Regions from separate parts of the Kosakonia cowanii JCM 10956 genome, predicted to be linked through region 3. Evidence: predicted binding sites of a transcription regulator. Region 3 holds the regulator's gene; each other region holds the start of a gene.
The links. The regulator LexA, encoded in region 3, represses DNA repair genes until DNA is damaged. The targets are predictions, from matches to a motif close to TNCTGTATGTACATACAGNA.
Positions count from the first base shown of each region.

Region 1: umuD (translesion error-prone DNA polymerase V autoproteolytic subunit) is a predicted target of LexA. The motif match lies at 3,354-3,373, and genes of this name have one in related genera.
Region 2: uvrB (excinuclease ABC subunit UvrB) is a predicted target of LexA. The motif match lies at 4,499-4,518, and genes of this name have one in related genera.

Region 1 is NZ_CP019445.1:3,321,677-3,328,277, reverse strand. Features, by position in the region: gene BWI95_RS15720 (putative bifunctional diguanylate cyclase/phosphodiesterase) at 1-925, opposite strand, end outside; gene mdtI (multidrug/spermidine efflux SMR transporter subunit MdtI) at 1,023-1,352, opposite strand; gene mdtJ (multidrug/spermidine efflux SMR transporter subunit MdtJ) at 1,339-1,695, opposite strand; gene BWI95_RS15705 (AI-2E family transporter) at 2,094-3,164, opposite strand; gene umuD (translesion error-prone DNA polymerase V autoproteolytic subunit) at 3,397-3,777, shown strand; gene umuC (translesion error-prone DNA polymerase V subunit UmuC) at 3,761-5,014, shown strand; gene smrA (DNA endonuclease SmrA) at 5,011-5,574, opposite strand; gene ogt (methylated-DNA--[protein]-cysteine S-methyltransferase) at 6,032-6,547, shown strand.
Region 2 is NZ_CP019445.1:2,679,742-2,686,342, reverse strand. Features, by position in the region: gene eptA (phosphoethanolamine transferase EptA) at 1-502, shown strand, start outside; gene pmrA (two-component system response regulator PmrA) at 499-1,173, shown strand; gene pmrB (two-component system sensor histidine kinase PmrB) at 1,173-2,285, shown strand; gene uvrB (excinuclease ABC subunit UvrB) at 2,406-4,427, opposite strand; gene BWI95_RS12645 (ABC transporter ATP-binding protein) at 5,185-5,907, shown strand; gene bioD (dethiobiotin synthase) at 5,849-6,571, opposite strand; gene bioC (malonyl-ACP O-methyltransferase BioC) at 6,564-6,601, opposite strand, start outside.
Region 3 is NZ_CP019445.1:873,220-879,820, forward strand. Features, by position in the region: gene BWI95_RS04020 (conjugal transfer protein TraF) at 1-325, opposite strand, end outside; gene zur (zinc uptake transcriptional repressor Zur) at 657-1,172, shown strand; gene BWI95_RS04035 (CsbD family protein) at 1,557-1,766, opposite strand; gene dinF (MATE family efflux transporter DinF) at 1,900-3,234, opposite strand; gene lexA (transcriptional repressor LexA) at 3,309-3,923, opposite strand; gene BWI95_RS04050 (diacylglycerol kinase) at 4,032-4,400, opposite strand; gene plsB (glycerol-3-phosphate 1-O-acyltransferase PlsB) at 4,533-6,601, shown strand, end outside.

The DNA.
Region 1 (6,601 bases), 2.2 Mb from region 3:
GCAGACGGCTGAGCCAGTCGGTTAACGCAATGCTGCGCGCCAGCTTCTCCCCTTTTGCCAGCTTATAAAGCCCGGCGCTGCTGAGCACGATAAACAGCAGGATAAGACCCGAGGCGAGCATCGCGATCTGGCGGATATCGTCTGCCGCCGCGTCTGCCGCTTCCGCGCCCGGAAAGTGCGGCTCCCAGCTCATATAACCGAGGAATTCGTCGGCGGAGCCGTGCAACGGCATGCTGCTTGCCGGCGCGTTTTGCGATGTCAGGCGCAGGTTCTGGATCTGAAAGGTGCTGCCCAGTTCGCTGAGCAGCTCATCATCAAGATGACGGGTCATCACTAAGTAACGCCGCGCGCTGCCCTGCTTATCAAGTCGGCCCGACACCGGGCGGATCAGGCCAATGCTGACAAACGCTACCCCCCGACGCGTGCGGGTGATGCCGGCAAAAATGTCTTTGCCCTGCTGCAGCGCCGCGGCATGGTTGCGGATGAGCGCCGCCAGCCCGTCACCAAAAAAGGCGAGATTGCGCTCATTAAAAGGCAAGCTGCGAAACGCCCCCCACACCACCGCAAAGTGCTCATCCAGCACAAAAGTGCCGTCATAGAGATTATCGACTTTAAAGCCCGCGCCCCAGGTGTTGTAGAGCCAGCCGGTATCCATCGGCGTGCGGTAGACGACGCGCACCGCTTCATCCCACACCGCGTTATCGAGGCCGAGAGATCGCATCCTGTTGACCGAAGTCTGAATGGCCCCTTGCACGGCGAGCGCCGCGCGGTGCTCATCGATTTCATTCGCTTTACTGCTAATCAGGTGCAGTGAGAGATAGAGGAGCGCAACGACGGAGATGATGAGCCCAGCTCCCGCCAGAAAAATCATCACAAAAAGCGTTCTTGCTGTGGGGATATTGCGCCAGCTTAGCGGATTGAGCATCGACGACCCTTACTGGTGTCCCGTAACGTTTGTTATTGTCCTCTAAGCGTAATACAGCCCACAAATTTCGTTGCCCGCAAACGCGGGCAATATCACATCAGGCAAGTTTTATCAGCATCATCCCAATAAGCAGCAGCGCCAGGCCGATCCAGCCTTTGCCATTGAGGCGCTGGCCAAAGAGGATCCAGCCGGCGGCGAGCGTCGCCACGATACCGAATCCGCCCCACAGGGCGTAGGCGACGGAGAGATCGATCCCCTTTACCGCCTGCGACAGCGCACTGAACGCCGCCAGTACTGCCACTAACGATCCGCAGCCATAGAGTTTGCGACGAAAGCCGTCAGAAAGTTTTAAAAAGATGTTGGCAACAATTTCCAGAATAATGGCCATCGCCAGCCATAACGCGTGCACCCACTCAAGCAGTAACATGACCCTGCTCCTGACGTGGGGCCTTACGCGTGCCGGACTTGATCAGCACAATACCGAGCGCCAGCGCCACCAGACCCGCCGCTTTCAACGGTGAGAGGGGTTCATCAAACAGCAGCACGCTAAACAGCGTAATAATGGCAATACCGACACCTTCCCATAAGGCGTAGGCCACGCCGAGGGCGATTTTTTTCACCGCAAACGCCAGGAAAATATAGGAACAGGCGATCATCACCAGCATTAAAATAAAACCGCTGTGGCTGTCGTTAATACTTGCCCATTTCATAGATAGCGTGCCGGTTATTTCCGAGACAATCGCCAACGCTAATAAAATCCAGTAAATCATATTTTTTCTCCTGCTTGAGAATAGAGATCCTTGCGATTTACCGCATAGCGGAAAACCGTAAAAAAATTAACAGTTGCGCACAGGGCGCCGGATCGGGCAGGAGAGGACTACAGCGCAGTGCGCCAGTATTGTTCGCCCGCAGGCGGGCAGCAGAAGGAGACAGGAAGTGAAAAACAGGGGGTAAGACTACTGAACCGAATGTCCATATTTTTACAATTTACCGCGCATTGCTTCTCTTCGTGGCGGTTAAAAATTGTCCTCAGTTGTTGTACATGCCTTATATTTAGCACAAGCTAAGATTTTACTCAAAGTATTTGCAATTCTTTACCGCTCGTCGAATTAATTAAACGCAGGCTAAACGAACGGCTGCCGGTTTATTTCCGGCAGCCTGTTACGTTTTATTCCTGCGGCGTATTAAGCGCATTGGCACGCGCTTCTGCCAGCAAGTTCCAGGAGGAGATAAACAGCCCTGCAATAAGTGGCCCAAGCACGAAGCCATTGATGCCAAAGAATTGCAGACCGCCAAGGGTGGTCAGCAGGATCAGGTAGTCCGGCATACGGGTATCTTTCCCCACCAGCAACGGACGCAGCAGGTTGTCTGCCAGCCCGACCACAATCACAAAGTAGAGGGTCAGCAGCGTGGCGGTGAGCAGCTCACCCGTGGAGTAGAGGAAGATCACAGCCGGGATCCAGATAAGCGCTGTACCGACCGCCGGGATCAGCGACAGGAACGCCATCAGCGCACCCCACAGCAGGCTGCCGCTCAGGCCAGCGAACCAGAAACCAATTCCGCCCAGCGCACCCTGCGCAATCGCTACAACCAGCGTCCCTTTTACCGTCGCGCGCGCAACACCGGCAAATTTCAGGAACAGACGGCGTTTGATTTTGGCCGACAGCGGCATCACCTCGTAGATTTTCTTCACCAGCGCGGCGCCATCTTTCAGCAGGAAAAAGAGCAGATAGACCATTAGCGAGAAGCTGATGGTTAGCCCCAGCGTCCCTTTACCGATAATCACCGCGCTGCCCGCCAGATAACGCCCGACGCTGAGCGCAACACCAGAGAGTTTTTCGCGAATCGCGTCCACCGAATCGAAATTGTTTTCGCGCAGCGCATGTTTTGCCCACTCCGGCAAGTGCGCAATGCCGTTACTTAACAGCTGCGGCAGATCCGTCGCGTTAGTTTGCAGACGCTGATAGAGCGCGTTGATCTCTACCGCCAGCGACGAGAGCACGATCATCATCGGGATAAAGACGAGGATGCAGATCAGCAGCACGGTAATCAGCGAGGCGATACCGTTCCGCCCGCGCAGGAGCACGGTGAGCTTTGTGCGCAGCGGATAGAAGATCAATGCCAGGATCACCGCCCAGATAATGGCGGAGTAGTAAGGCTGGATCAGGGTGAAAAACGCCACGCTGACCAGTAATAACAAAATGGTAAAAAAGAAGTTGTTGCTCTTGAGCGTTGTCATGCGGACCGTCCAATGGAAAGATTCTCACTAAGTGTAGTGTCTTACCCTTTGATTGCAAAAGCATTAACCGGCGAAACATGCAGCCCGCCGCGCAAACGCTGAAAATGATTGTGCAAAAAATTGCCAATATCATCAGGATCTTTCAACGATCCTGCCTCCAGGGGGTTGATCCTTTCGTGCGAACAACGATACTGTATTTATATACAGTAATAATAAAAGATCGACACCCATTATGACTACCAGCGCTTTTCCGAGTCCGGCTGCGGACTACATTGAAGATGCGATCGACCTGGTGAGCAGCCTGATCGCCCACCCGTCGGCCACCTATGTGATGCGGGCATCCAGTGACGCCATGTGCGAGGCGGCGATCCTGCCGGGTTCGCTGTTACTGGTCGATACCAGCCTGCAACCGGGCGATGGCGATATTGTTGTCGCCCGCCTGTTAAGCGGTTTTATGGTAAAGCGGCTGCGGCTGCGGCCTTATCCGCAGCTGGTGGCGGATAACCCCGCTTACCCGGCGATCAGGATCGAAGAAGAGGAAGGCGCGCATATTGTTGGCGTCGTAACGACCGTGATCACTTTGCCGCCCCGCCATCATGTACGCGCTCGTTGATGTTAATTCGTTCTATACCAGCTGCGAGACCGTCTTCCGGCCCGATTTAACCGGTAAGCCGGTGGTGGTGTTATCCAATAACGATGGCTGCGTCATCTCCCGCTCGGCTGAAGCCAAAGCGCTCGGCATTACGATGGCTGACCCCTACTTCAAGCAGAAGGCGCTAATGGAGCGTCACAATGTGGCGGTATTCAGCAGTAACTACGCACTGTATGGCGATATGAGCCATCGGGTGATGACGCTGCTGGAAGAGCTCTGCCCGGCGGTAGATATCTACAGCATCGATGAAGCGTTTGTGGATTTAACCGGCATTCCACAGCTGCGCGAGTTTGGGCGTACCCTGCGTAATGCGATTTATCAGCGCACCATGCTTACCGTCGGCGTCGGCATTGCGCCGACGAAAACGCTGGCCAAGCTGGCGAATAACGCCGCGAAAAAGTGGCCGGATGCGTCGGGCGGCGTGGTCGATCTGTCGCGCCAGGCGCAGCAGCTAAAGCTGATGGCCGCCCTGCCGGTAGGCGAAGTGTGGGGGATTGGCCGCCGTCTGAGCAAGCGGCTGGAGGCGATGGGTATTGATACCGTGCTCAAGCTGGCGCAGAGCGATTTATGGCTTATCCGTAAAAACTTCAGCGTGGTGCTGGAGCGAACGGCACGTGAACTGCGCGGCGAGCCCTGTCTTGGATTTGCCGAGTTCACACCGGCGAAGCATGAGATCATCAGCTCCCGCTCCTTTGGCGAGCGCGTCAACGACTACGCATCGGTGCGCGAAGGCATCTGCACCTGGGCGGCGCGGGCCGCTGAAAAGCTGCGCGCGGATCGTCAATATTGCCGCTATGTCGGGGCTTTTATAAAGAGTAGCCCGCACGATGATGACGAACCTTATTACAGCAATAGTGCAGGCATTCGTTTACTGACGCCAACCCATGACACCCGCGATATTATTGCAGCGGCAACACGTAGCCTGGATATTATCTGGAAGCAAGGGCCGAGATATCAAAAAGCGGGCGTTATGCTGGGGGATTTTTTTAGTAAAGGCGTCGCGCAACTTAATTTATTCGATGAATTTACTCCGCGCGAAAATAGCGAATCACTAATGAATGTTTTAGACACGCTTAATAAGAAGGGAAATAAATTATGGTTTGCCGGCCAGGGCATCACGCCAGGCTGGAAGATGAAGCGCTCCCTGCTCTCCCCCGCCTGGACCACACGCTTAGCGGATGTTCCGCTTGTCGGCTAGCGGCTGCGCTTGGCGTGCCGCTCCCAGTTCTCCTGCTTTGCCTGCTCGGATTTGCGCAGGGCGACATAGCATGCGCCGCTGCCGCCGTGGTGCGGCAACGCCGGGCAGAACGCCTGCACATCCTCAAACTCTGGCAGCCAGCGCGCCAGGTAGCTGCGGATGATATTGGCGTGCGAGGTCTCATCGCGCCCTTTTCCGTGAATGATCAGCACATTGCGTAGCCCATCCTTACGGCTCTGATGCATAAAGCTAAACAGCATCTGCCGGCACTGCTCGACGGGCTGGCGCAGCAGGTTCAGGCTTGCCTGCTGGGTATATTTGCCCAGCCGCAGCTTATCGAGCACGCCGACTTGTAGCCCTTCGCGGCGAAACTCCAGCGGCGTATCAAGCGCTACCGGGTCAAGAAAGCCAGTGGTCAAAAAATTATCGAGTTGCAGGGTGTCAATGCGCTGCAATGGTCGGGATTTATGGCTCGGGTGCCAGTGCACATCAGCACTGCGCTTCAGGGGTTGGACATCCTCCATGGCGTCAAGAAACAGCGATTTTTCATCCGGGTTCATGGGGCAGTCCTCCAGCAACATCTGCTGAAGTACTATAGCTGGCGCAGGAGCGCTTCTCAATGCGGCGGGCAAATTATGCGTAGGCTCAAGGTGTTATAAAAAGGGTATAACGAGGCGTTTCTTTATACCCTGAACCTTTGTTAAATAATCGTGAAATTAATCACTGATTAAAACTGGCAATAATTATTATGGCCGCTATAAATATAAAGAAGGCGCAAGGATCGCGTGCAAAAAATAAAGATTGGATGCTCAGTTTGTGTGTACTCTGGAGCCTGACGGATGTCGGCAGGCTCTATTTTTTTAATTAATAAACGTTAGTAACCTTATATTTTCTCCGCCATTTAACTCTTACGTGTTATTCCCTTATTGAAGACTCAAGCTACCACCCTTTCAGGGTATGGTGAGGCGCTTTTTTGTTTGCTAAATTATCGCCGCTATTTAGTGATAAGGACGCCCGATGCTCACCCTGCTTGAAGATAAAATCTCCACCCCGCTTGGCCCATTGTGGATCATCTGCGATGAGCAGTTTCAGCTGCGCGCCGTCGAGTGGGAAGAACATGAGGCCCGGATGGTTGAACTGCTTAATATTCACTATCGCCGTGAAGGGTATCAGCGCGTGGCTTCGCAGAATCCTGGCGGGTTGAGCCAAAAACTGCAGGACTATTTCGACGGCGATCTGGCGGTGATTGATACCCTGCCGACCGCGACGGGCGGTACCCCTTTTCAACGTGAAGTGTGGCAGATGCTGCGCACCATTCCCTGTGGTCAGGTGATGCATTATGGTCAACTGGCGACAATTCTTGGGCGTGCGGGCGCGGCGCGTGCCGTGGGTGCAGCGAACGGTGCCAATCCGATCAGCATTGTCGTCCCCTGCCACCGCGTGATCGGCAGTAATGGCATGCTCACTGGCTATGCGGGCGGCGTGGCCCGTAAAGAGTGGCTGCTGCGCCATGAACGTTACTTACTATTGTGAGAAAACAGGTCTGTTTAGTATGCATTTCATGCACTTCGCTCGCTAAAGCCTTAG
Region 2 (6,601 bases), 1.8 Mb from region 3:
CATTGGCAGCCACGGGCCAACCTACTACAACCGCTATCCGGCGCAGATGCGCAAATTCACCCCCACCTGCGATACCAATGAGATCCAGACCTGCTCCCGCGAGCAGCTAGTGAATACCTATGACAACACCATCGTCTATGTCGACTATATTGTTGATAAAGCGATTAAATTACTGCAATCAAAACAGGAGAGGTTTACCACCAGCCTGGTTTACCTCTCCGATCATGGCGAATCACTGGGTGAAAATGGCGTTTACCTGCACGGGCTGCCCTACTCCATCGCGCCCGCCACGCAGAAACATGTGCCGCTGCTGATCTGGCTGTCGCCCGATTACCAGACGCGTTACGGCATTAACAGTCAGTGTGTCGCGAAAAATGCGCGGGAGAAGGCCTACTCGCAGGACAACCTCTTCCCGACCATGTTGGGTATACTGGGCGTCAGCACCACGGTCTACCATCCTGAAGACGATATCCTTACGCCGTGCCGGGAGCAGGTGAAATGAAAATTCTGGTGATTGAAGATGATACGCTGCTGCAACAGGGGTTAATCCTCGCGATGCAGAGTGAAGGCTACGCCTGCGATGGCGTCTCGACCGCCCATGAAGCGGCGCTCTGCCTGGCGGGTGGCCACTACAGCCTGATTGTGCTCGATCTCGGCCTGCCTGATGAAGATGGCCTGCATCTGCTCAACCGGCTGCGCAAAGAGAAATATACCCTGCCGGTGCTGATCCTCACCGCCCGCGATACCCTCGACGATCGCGTGGCGGGGCTTGATACCGGCGCGGATGATTACCTGGTAAAACCCTTTGCCCTCGACGAGCTTAACGCCCGTATCCGCGCGCTGCTGCGCCGTCACCACAATCAGGGCGATAACGAGATTATCCACGGCAACCTGACGCTGAATGTCACCCGCCGCCAGGCGTGGCTGGAGGGACAACTGCTGGAGCTGACGCCAAAAGAGTACGCGCTCTTATCGCGCCTGATGCTGAAAGCCGAAAGCCCGGTACACCGCGAGATCCTCTACAACGATATCTACAACTGGGATAACGAGCCGTCGACCAACACGCTGGAGGTGCACATTCACAATCTGCGCGACAAGATTGGTAAGTCGCGCATCCGCACCGTGCGCGGCTTCGGTTATATGCTGGTGGCACCGCAAGAGCGGCCCGAGTGATGGCGATGTTCGACTTTCGTCACTGGAGCCTGCGCCGCCGGCTGCTGCTGACCATTGGCGGCATTCTGCTCTTCTGCCAGCTGGTCAGCGTCTTCTGGCTCTGGCATGAGAGCGAAGAGCAGATCCAGCTGCTGGTGCAGACGGCGATCCACAACCACAACAACCGTAAACATATTGAGCATGAAGTGCGTGAAGCGGTGGCGAGCCTGCTGGTGCCAAGCCTGTTGATTATCGGCCTCGCGCTGCTGCTCTGCATGCAGGCCGTCAAAGCGATCACCCGCCCGCTCTCCGAACTTCAGCAGGAGCTGAATAAGCGCACGCCGAACAATTTGCAGCCTATTACCCTCGATCAGAGCGTCAGCGAAGTGGAGGCGGTCACCTCGGCGATTAACGAGCTGGTCTCGCGCCTGACGTTAACTCTCGATCGCGAACGGCTCTTTACCGCCGATGTCGCCCATGAGCTGCGCACACCGCTCGCCGGGCTGCGTCTGCACCTTGAACTGATGGCAAAAAGCAGCGGTATGCAGGTCGAACCGCTGGTGCAGCGCCTCGATCAGATGACGGAAAATATCGCCCAGCTGCTGCTTTTAGCGCGCGTGGGGCAATCTTTCTCCGCCGGTACCTATCAGCAAGTGACGTTATTAAGCGATGTGGTGCTGCCGATGGAAGAGGAGCTTCGCACCATGCTGGCGGCACGCGATCAGCGCCTGGTGATGCCGGTTGAGGGCGAAGGAATGGCGGTAGCGGGCGATGCGACGCTGCTACGGCTGCTGGTGCGTAACCTGGTAGAGAATGCCCATCGCTACAGCCCCGTCGGCAGCACGATTACTGTACGGCTGGAGCAGGCGGAAACGCCGGTGCTGGCGGTAGAGGATGAGGGGCAAGGGATTGATGAGAGCCGCAGCGGCGAGCTGAGCAAAGCATTTGTCAGAATGGACAGCCGTTACGGCGGTGCCGGTCTTGGCTTAAGTATCGTTACGCGTATCGCGCAACTGCATGACGCGCAGTTTTTCCTGCACAATCGGCTGACACAAAGTGGGGTGCGGGCGTGGGTCAAATTCAGCGCGCCCGACCGGGGGACGATCAGTAGCTCAGCAGCCAAAAATGGGTAAAACCGAGTACCACCGCCAGCGCGCAGGCGACGGCAAAACACTCACGAACGGTAATTTGTTGCATCACACTCTCCTCCACGAAAACTGAGGAGAGTGTGACAGGGCTATGTTAAGTCAACATTAAGAGGCAACAATAAACAGTTCGCGCAGTTGATGAAGCTGATCGCGCACCTTCGCCGCCTCTTCAAACTCCAGATTCTGCGCATGCTGCATCATCTGCCCTTCCAGTTCATGAATTTTCTGTTGCAGCGCTTTCGGCGTCAGGCCCAGATCGGATGCATCTGCCTCAACCGGCGAGCGGGACTTGCCGCGCCCTTTGGCTTTGGTTTTCGCCAGCCCCTGGCCCAGCGCCAGAATATCCACCACTTTCTTGTTGAGCCCCTGCGGCGTAATGCCGTGCTCTTCGTTGTAGCTCTGCTGTTTCTCGCGGCGGCGCTCCGTTTCGCCAATCGCTTTCGCCATCGACGGCGTGATCTTATCGCCATAGAGAATCGCTTTGCCGTTAATGTTACGCGCCGCACGACCAATGGTCTGGATAAGGGATCGTTCGGAGCGCAGGAAGCCCTCTTTATCCGCATCGAGAATGGCGACCAGCGACACTTCCGGCATATCCAGCCCCTCACGCAGCAAGTTGATGCCGACCAGCACATCGAACTCACCAAGACGCAGGTCGCGGATAATCTCCATACGCTCGACGGTGTCGATATCCGAGTGCAGATAGCGCACCTTCGCGCCGTGCTCGACCAGATATTCGGTCAAATCTTCTGCCATACGTTTGGTCAGGGTAGTTACCAGCACACGCTCGTTGATCTCGACGCGCTTACGGATCTCGGACAGCAGATCGTCGACCTGGGTCGCCACCGGGCGCACTTCGATAATCGGATCCAGCAGGCCGGTCGGGCGCACCACCTGATCGATCACCTCTTCGCCCGATTTCTCCAGCTCATAGTTACCCGGCGTCGCGGAGACGTAGATGGTCTGCGGTGCCAGTGCTTCGAACTCTTCGAACTTCATCGGGCGGTTATCGAGCGCCGACGGCAGACGGAAACCATACTCTACCAGCGTCTCTTTACGCGCCCGGTCGCCGCGATACATGCCGCCGATTTGCGGAATGGTCACGTGGGATTCATCAACCACCAGCAGCCCATCGGCGGGCAGATAGTCAAACAGCGTCGGCGGCGCTTCGCCCGGCCCGCGCCCGGAGAGGTAGCGCGAGTAGTTCTCGATGCCGGAGCAGTAGCCCAGCTCGTTCATCATCTCCAGATCGAACTGGGTGCGCTGGGTAATACGCTGCTCTTCCAGCAGCTTATTGTTCTCCAGCAGAAACTTCCGCCGCTCCGCCAGCTCGACTTTGATCTCTTCCATCGCCTGCACGATGCGCTCGCGCGGCGTGACGTAGTGCGTTTTCGGGTAGATGGTAAAACGCTGGATCACCGATTCGATATGGCCGGTCAGCGGATCGAAGAGCGACAGGCGCTCAACCTCTTCGTCGAACAGCTCAACGCGCAGCGCCAGATCGTCCGACTCCGCCGGGAAGATATCAATCACTTCGCCGCGCACGCGGAAGGTGCCGCGCTGGAACGCCTGGTCGTTACGGGTGTACTGCAGCTCCGCCAGACGGCGCAGGATCGCGCGCTGATCGATGATCATGCCATTGGTGAGGTGCAGCATCATCTTCAGGTAGAGGTCAGGATCGCCCAGACCGTAGATGGCGGAGACCGATGCCACCACGACCACATCTCGCCGCTCCAGCAGCGCTTTGGTGGCCGAGAGACGCATCTGCTCGATATGTTCGTTAACCGACGCGTCCTTCTCGATAAAGGTATCCGAGCTGGGTACATAGGCTTCCGGCTGATAGTAGTCGTAGTAGGAGACGAAATACTCCACCGCGTTATCCGGGAAGAACTCTTTCATCTCGCCATAGAGCTGCGCGGCCAGCGTCTTGTTGGGTGCCAGCACCATGGTTGGACGCTGCAGATCGGCAATCACATTGGCCACGGTGAACGTCTTCCCTGAACCGGTTACCCCGAGCAACGTCTGGTGCGCGAGCCCGTCTTCCAGCCCTTCCTTGAGGCGACGGATTGCTTCAGGCTGATCGCCGGAGGGGCGAAAAGCGGAATTCAGTTTGAACGGTTTACTCATGAATGGCACCTGATGAGGAGTGGGGCAGGTAAGACAGTTTACTCACCATGCGCATTTTTGCCAACCGAAGATACTGGATGAAAAAACAGTAGCGTGCAAACCGATCTCATCTACCCCAGTGCAAAACATCGCATTGTGGCTGCGATTGGGCAATCGGTAAGCGATTAAACCTCGCGTTAAAGGTTATCCCCAGAATTTTTGCCCTTTTAACATTTGTCAAGGTGATGTTTGACGCTTTTATGGCAGTCGGTGACACTTTTCTTACACCCATTGCTTTTATTTAAACGTTTGATTAAAAAAGAAAATATTAAAAAGACGGGTTTCGCACCAATTCATGCGCAAGCCGCGCCGCCTCTCGCTTGCCGCACGTTTTCTAACTCTAATACACAAGGTTATCCACAGGAATAGTGGATAACTGCCGCCAGCCCGTGCACCCCGCCCCTCGCCAAACTCCCCCTCTGCGTCGAAAAGGGGGAGGGAAAATTTTTTTATCGACTCTTTTCGGCAATTATCAGATAACGATGCGCAAGATCCGCATGGGATCCTTCTCACAATTCCACTATCCGTTGCACCACCACCCGCTGCGGTAAGCACTGGCAAAGTGCAGAATTTTTACCTGGGTTTGCGCGCCATCACGTTTTTTTCGCACGCTTTCTCAGCCGTCTCCGAAAAAAATGCCCTTTTCACGTTCTGGCAAGCCTTTTGCAGTTGACCGTAGTGAAAAGCAGTCATACCTGATGGGAACAAGGAGCGGATCATGTTGAGCTTACATGCGGTGAACCACTATTACGGCGACCAACATACGTTATGGGATATCGATCTGGAGTTAGCCCCCGGCCTCTGCACCTCGCTGGTCGGGTTGCCGGGTATGGGAAAAACCACGCTGGTGAACTGCATAACCGGCTACCTGCCGGTGGAGAGCGGCAGCATGATCTGGCAGGATGCGGGCGCGCCGCCGCGCGATCTGCTGACACTGCAGGCCGAGCACCGCAGCGCGGTCGGTATCGGCTATGTGCCGCAGGACAGACGCATCTTTTCGCAACTGACGGTGGAGGAGAACCTGCATGTGGCGATGCGTGCCGCCGGTGACGCAGGGCAGAACTTAAGCCGCGAGATCTTCGATCTCTTCCCGGAGTTGTATGGGCTACGCCAGCAGCGCGGTGCGACGTTGTCGGAGGATAACCAGCAGCAGCTGTCGATGGCGCGGGCGCTGGTAACGCGCCCACGGTTATTGATCCTCGATGAACCGACGCGCGGCCTCGGCCAGGCGTTTATCCATAAGCTGGGGAATTTGATCGTGCGGCTCAATCAGGAGTTTGGTATGTCGATCTTACTGGCGGAGCAGCAGCTGTCGCTGATCCGCCGGGTAGCGGATCGTTTCTGCCTGCTGCACCGCGGGCGGCGCGTGGCCGGGGGCGATATCAGGCAGTTAGATGATCCGCTGCTGGCGCACTGGATGTCGCCGCAGTCAGTACGCTGAGATCGAGATAGTGGCCGGTTGCGGCGGCTTCCGGCGCATCCGCCAGCCACGGGATCTCGCCGATCAGCGGCGCGGGCAGCACGCGTTGCAGCGTCGCCATATACTCCTGGTGGCGTTTACCCGGCTTGACCACGTCATTAGCGATCCAGCCTGCCAGCCTTAGCCCTGCCTGCTGTACCGCCTGGGCGGTTAACATCGCATGGTTGATGCAGCCAAGCTTGACGCCAACCACCAGAATCACCGGCAGGCGCTCTGCGGTGGCCCAGTCGGCAAAGGTCAGCGTCGGCGAGAGCGGCGTAAACCAGCCCCCTGCCCCTTCCACCAGCAGCCAGTCAGCCTGCTGCTCCAGCTGGCGTAAACCGGCCGACATCACTTCCGCCTCTATCGGCTGATTCAGATCAGCGCTGACAATGTGCGGCGAGGTCGGCTCGGCAAAGGTGTACGGATTAACCGCCTGATAGGTGAGCAGCAAACTGCTGTGGCGCTGCAACGCCAGTGCATCGCTATTGCGCAGCCCATCGGGCGTCATCTCACTGCCGGAGGCGACCGGTTTATAGCCCGCACTGCGCAGCCCGCGCAGGTTCGCCGCCTGCAACAGTGCGCAGCTCGCCACGGTTTTACCCACTTCGGTATCAGTACCGGTCACAAAATAGCGTTCAGTCACGGGTTATCACTCCCCAAAAAAGTTGATAGG
Region 3 (6,601 bases):
CTTTGGCCGCGTTCTGGAACTGATCGACGGTGCCGAAAGGGTTGGTAATAATGTCTATTGCCGTCAGATTATCGACGACATCTTTATATTGATCGACTTTGTCATTGATGTAGTCAATTTCGTCGCGCAGATTATCCTTATCTGAAATTTGTGCCTGTACGCTTGGCAGGATCACGGTGACATCATCTTCCGGCTGACCTTTCGCCAGCAACGCCGGGTTGATTAATGCTCCACTGCCATAATTTGCCGATGCGACGCCCGTTCCACCCATTGCATCGTTACGCGCCTCTGCCCATGTATTGGCTGCTCCCGCCTGATTTGCCATAAAAAAGGAGACACCAATAGCGACCACCGAAAGTTTCGCATTTATTTTCACAGTATGTTCTCGTAGCCAGATGAGTATTTAAGCCTGTTAGTTTGCGCACAAACAGGAATTTATATTGCTGTGAATAACAGTAGAAAAAGGCACTACCTCTTCCGAACGCTCCAGGGCGGTCGGATCATATTTATAGTGATGGCACTCACTATTTATAGAAGAGGAAAATCATTTCGGGAAGGAAAGTTCCGAAAGTGTCTTTAAAGTTGGCGGTCTCGGCGTTTCCGGCAGGACATGGTAAAGTGTGAAGCTTCATCTTTTCACCAACCCGAGAGCGCCAATGGATAAGACCACTTCGCAAGAGATGTTAGTGCAGGCTGAAAAGCTGTGCGCGCAGCGCAACGTGCGCCTGACTCCACAGCGTCTGGAAGTTTTACGTTTGCTGAGCCTGCAAAAGAGCGCCATCAGCGCCTACGATCTGCTCGACCTACTGCGGGAGAGCGAACCGCAGGCGAAGCCGCCCACGGTTTACCGCGCGCTCGATTTTCTGCTGGAGCAGGGTTTTGTGCATAAGGTGGAGTCCACCAACAGCTATGTGCTGTGCCATCTCTTTGATCAGCCGACGCACACCTCTGCGATGTTTATCTGCGACCGCTGCGGCGCGGTTAAAGAGGAGCAGGCGGAAGGGGTGGAAGATATTATGCATGCGCTGGCGGCGAAGATGGGCTTTGCCCTGCGCCACAATGTGATTGAAGCCCACGGCTTATGCGCGGCCTGCGTCGAGGTCGAAGCCTGCCGTCATCACGACCATTGCCAGCACGATCACAGCCTGCAGGTGAAGAAAAAACCGCGTTAAAATTTCTGTTTCTGTTTCTGTTTCTGTTTCTGTTTCTGTTTCTGTTTCTGTTTCTGTTTCTGTTTCTGTTTCTATTTCAGATAGTAATCCCAAAATATTTCGCGTTTTAGCAAGGCGGCAAGCGCGCGAATCATGGGGAGCATACGAAAGTATGTGACTCATGTGAGCAAGTGCAGCCAACGCAGATAAAACGTGAAAGATGAAGGGATTCGGCAAGCGCGCGAATCATGGGAAGAATACGAAAGTATGTGACTCATGTGAGCGAGTGCAGCCAACGCAGATAAAACGTGAAAGATGAAGGGATTGGAGATTAGGGAGGTACATCCTTGTACCTACGGGCAGGGTAGCCTGTGAGGGTTAATACACTTGAGGGGGAAGTGTTGGCTACCAGCGGTATTCGTTACGTGATTCCCAATCTGTAACTTCCTTCTCCGCTTCGTCTTTCGCGTAACCGTAACGCTCCTGGATTTTACCTACCAGCTGGTCACGTTTACCTTCGATGACGGTCATATCGTCATCGGTCAATTTGCCCCATTTCTCTTTAACAGTACCTTTAAACTGTTTCCAGTTACCGCCGACTTCGTCTTTGTTCATAATTGACTCCTTATCGTTCGGTTAAAATGACGTTCTTGCGTGCTGAACGTATTAATTATTGTAGATAAGGATTCGGCGTTCGGTTTTTTATTCGGAATCTTTAACCATACACGCCAGACGAAGCCGCAGATCCTCATGCATTGTCGGCATTGGCAAACCAGCTGCCGTTGCGCCAGTGATGACGCCAGATCAGCGCCAGCGTGATACCACGCAGCGCCAGGAAAACCGCCAGAGAGAGCCATAAACCGTGGTTGCCAAACCACGGCACCGTCAGCAGGGTCAGGCCAAAACCGGCAGCGGCAACCGCCATACTGTTACGCATTTCAGCCGCGCGCGTCGCACCCACAAACATGCCGTCGAGCAAATAGCACCACACCCCCACCAGCGGCAATACCACCTGCCAGATAAGATAGTGTCCGGCAACCGCCTGCAGTTCAGGAATGGAGGTCAGCAGCGCAATAAGCGTGCTTCCTGCCAGCGCGTAGACAAGGGCAAAGGCGAGGGCCACAAACCCTGCCTGCCGGCAGGCCGCGCGCCAGACGTGCAGCAACTGGCTACCATCGCGCGCGCCGTAAGCCTGACCGGAGTGGGCTTCGACGGCATAGGCAAAGCCGTCAAGCGCATAGGCGGTAAAGGTGAGGAACATCATCAGCACCGCGTTGGCGGCGACCGTTTCGCTGCCGAGACGAGCACCCAGCACGGTGATGGAGCCAAAGCAGAGTTGCAGCAGCAGCGAGCGCAGCATGATATCGCGATTGAGCGCCAGCAAACGGCGAACGCCGCCGCGCCAGGCGGATTTCAGCATCGAAAGAGAGATAGCCTGCCGGCGTAAAACCTGCCGCACCATCAGCAAGCCGATAAAGAAGGTGACATATTCCGCGATAACCGTCGCGAGCGCAGCGCCCTGCACATTCATATGCAGGCCCATCACCAGCCAGAGGTCGAGAACGATATTGAAGAGATTGCCGACCACCAGCAGTATCACCGGTGCGCGGGCATACTGCACGCCGAGCAGCCAGCCAAGCAGCACCATATTGCCCAGCGAGGCGGGTGCGCTCAGCCAGCGAATGGCAAGGAAGCGCCGCGCCTGCTCCAGCACTGCCTCGCTGCCGCCGGTAATATGCAGCGCCAGGTCGATAAGCGGCGTACGCAGCAGCGCAATGACGATACCTGCGCCGAGCGCCAGCAGCAGAGGCTGGACAAGCGCACGTGAGAGTGCAGAGGGATTTTTTGCACCAAATGCCTGGGCGGTCAGCCCGGTGGTGCTCATACGCAGAAACAGCAGCAGCATAAAGAGGAAGCTGGTTGCCGTTGCGCCAATCGCCACGCCGCCAAGGTAGACGGGGCTATCCAGATGACCAATCACTGCCGTATCAACTAAGCCCAGCAGCGGAACGGTGATATTCGATAAAATCATCGGCAGCGCAAGCCGCCACAAAGCTTTGTCGGATGCGGTTAACAGCGGCATAGCGTAAGCGTCGTTAAAAAGAGGAAGCGTGGCGCTGCGGCGCTAAACGGGCGCCACAGCAGAGAAAAGAGGCGTTACAGCCATTCACCGTTACGGATCACGCCAACTGCCAGCCCTTCAATGGTGAAGTTCTGTTTACGCAGATCAACAACAATCGGAGAGAAGTCGCTGTTTTCCGCCAACAGTTCAACGGTGTTGCCATGTTTTTTCAGGCGCTTCACCGTTACTTCATCTTCGATACGGGCGACGATCACCTGGCCGTTACGCGCATCCTGGGTTTTATGCACCGCCAGCAGATCGCCGTCCATAATACCGATATCTTTCATCGACATCCCGCTAACGCGCAGCAGGAAGTCCGCATGCGGTTTAAAGAGATTCGGATCGACCTGATAGTGGCTTTCGATATGCTGTTGCGCCAGCAGCGGCTCACCCGCAGCGACGCGACCAATCAGCGGAAGACCAATATCGTTCTCTTCTTCCAGCAGCAGGCGGAGACCGCGCGATGCACCAGATACGATTTCGATCACCCCTTTGCGCGCCAGCGCTTTAAGGTGTTCTTCGGCTGCATTTGGGGAACGGAACCCCAATTGCTGTGCGATTTCCGCACGCGTCGGTGGCATACCGGTTTGGGTGATGCGATCGCGAATCAGATCGAACACCTCTTGCTGCCTGGCCGTTAATGCTTTCATCCCGCCCCCTGGGTGTATATACAGTTATGCTGTGAGTATATACAGTCAACGGCGATTTTGAAACCACATTTAAGCAAAAATCCAGAGTGTTATAGAATTATGGAAACGCTATCGAAAATGTGACCAAAGAAGCGAGACCCAGGTAAAGACCGCCAGTAAGATTGTCATCAGCACCGCCGCCGATCCCATATCTTTTGCCCGGCCGGAAAGCTCATGGAATTCAGACCCGATACGGTCTACAACCGCTTCGATAGCGCTGTTGAGGATTTCGACAATCATCACCAGCGTGACCGAGCCAATAAGCAGGACGCGCGTGATGACATCAATATCCAAAAATGCAGCGATAATAATAGCCAGAACAACGGCTACGCCCTCCTGGCGAAATGCAGCTTCATTAATCCAGGCTGCGCGTACGCCTTTCCACGAATATCCTGCGGCTTTAATGATCCGGGTAAAACCGGTGGTATTATTGGCCATGAAAAGAACCTTTTTAACTATTAAGCGTCAATGAGTAGTGGTACACGCAGCGGTACCACAGAAATTATGCGTGCTTTCTGATATTCTTGCGGCGCAATGGCACTATTAATAACCAGAGGCTTTACACCCTTTATGTCCGGCTGGCCACGAATTTACTACAAATTACTGAACTTACCATTAAGCGTGCTGGTAAAAAGTAAATCGATCCCCGCAGAACCTGCACAGGAACTGGGGCTCGACACATCACGTCCTATTATGTACGTGCTGCCTTACAACTCAAAGGCTGACTTAATGACCTTGCGCGAGCAGTGCCTGGCGCATGAATTACCCGATCCCCTCGAACCGCTGGAGATCGATGGCGCGCTGCTGCCACGCTACGTGTTTATTCACGGCGGCCCGCGCGTATTCACCTATTACACGCCGAAAGAAGAGTCGATCAAACTGTTCCACGACTATCTGGATTTACACCGCAGCCATCCCGATCTGGATGTGCAGATGGTGCCGGTATCGGTGATGTTTGGCCGCTCGCCGGGGCGTGAAAAGGGTGAAATCAACCCGCCGTTGCGCATGCTCAACGGTGTGCAGAAATTCTTCGCTGTTTCGTGGCTTGGCCGCGACAGCTTTGTGCGCTTCTCCCCGCCGGTTTCGCTGCGCCGCATGGCGACCGAACATGGTACGGATAAGATCATCGCGCAGAAACTGGCCCGCGTGGCGCGTATGCACTTCGCCCGTCAGCGTCTGGCCGCCGTTGGCCCACGCCTGCCGGCGCGTCAGGATCTCTTCAATAAGCTGCTATCGTCGAAAGCGATTGCCCGTGCGGTGGAAGATGAAGCGCGCAGCAAAAAGATCTCCCACGATAAGGCGCAGCAGAACGCGATCGCGCTGATGGAAGAGATTGCCGCTAACTTCTCTTACGAGATGATTCGCCTGACCGACCGTATCCTCGGCTTTACGTGGAACCGGCTCTATCAGGGGATCAACGTGCACAACGCCGAGCGCGTACGCCAGCTGGCGCACGAGGGCCATGAAATTGTCTATGTGCCCTGCCACCGCAGCCACATGGACTACCTACTGCTCTCCTACGTGCTTTACCACCAGGGCCTGGTGCCGCCGCATATTGCGGCCGGGATCAACCTCAACTTCTGGCCCGCCGGGCCGATTTTCCGCCGCCTTGGCGCCTTCTTTATTCGCCGTACCTTTAAAGGCAACAAGCTCTACTCGACGGTGTTCCGTGAATATCTGGGCGAGCTGTTTAGCCGCGGTTATTCGGTGGAGTATTTCGTTGAGGGCGGTCGCTCGCGCACCGGGCGTCTGCTCGATCCGAAAACCGGTACCCTGTCGATGACTATCCAGGCGATGCTGCGCGGCGGCACACGCCCAATCACGCTGGTGCCTATCTATATCGGCTACGAGCATGTGATGGAGGTCGGCACCTACGCCAAAGAGCTGCGCGGCGCGACAAAAGAGAAAGAGAGCCTACTGCAGATGGTGCGCGGCCTCAGCAAGCTGCGTAACCTCGGTCAGGGCTATGTGAACTTCGGCGAGCCAATCCCGCTGATGAACTATCTGAACCACCATGTACCGGAGTGGCGCGAATCGATCGATCCGATTGAAGCGATCCGTCCGGCATGGCTGACGCCGACGGTTAATAGCATCGCCGCCGATCTGATGGTTCGCATCAACAATGCCGGGGCGGCAAACGCCATGAACCTCTGCTGTACGGCGCTGCTGGCTTCGCGCCAGCGCTCATTGACGCGCGAGCAGCTCACCGAGCAGCTTGACTGCTACCTTGAGCTGATGCGCAATGTGCCCTACTCCCCGGACTCCACCGCACCATCCGCCAGCGCCGCTGAGCTTATCGCTCACGCGCTGCAGATGAACAAGTTTGAGGTCGAGAAGGACACCATCGGCGATATCATCATCCTGCCGCGCGAGCAGGCGGTGCTGATGACCTATTACCGCAACAATATTGCGCACATGCTGATGTTGCCGTCGCTGATCGCGGCGATTGTCACCCAGCATCGTGCCATCTCACGCGGTGAAATTCTGCGTCATGTGGAACTGCTCTACCCGATGCTGAAGGCCGAGCTGTTCCTGCGCTGGGAAAATGCAGAGCTGGCGGAGGTGCTGGATAAGCTGATTCAGGAGCTGGTGCGCCAGGGGCTGATTACCCTGAAAGAGGATCTGCTGAGCATCAATCC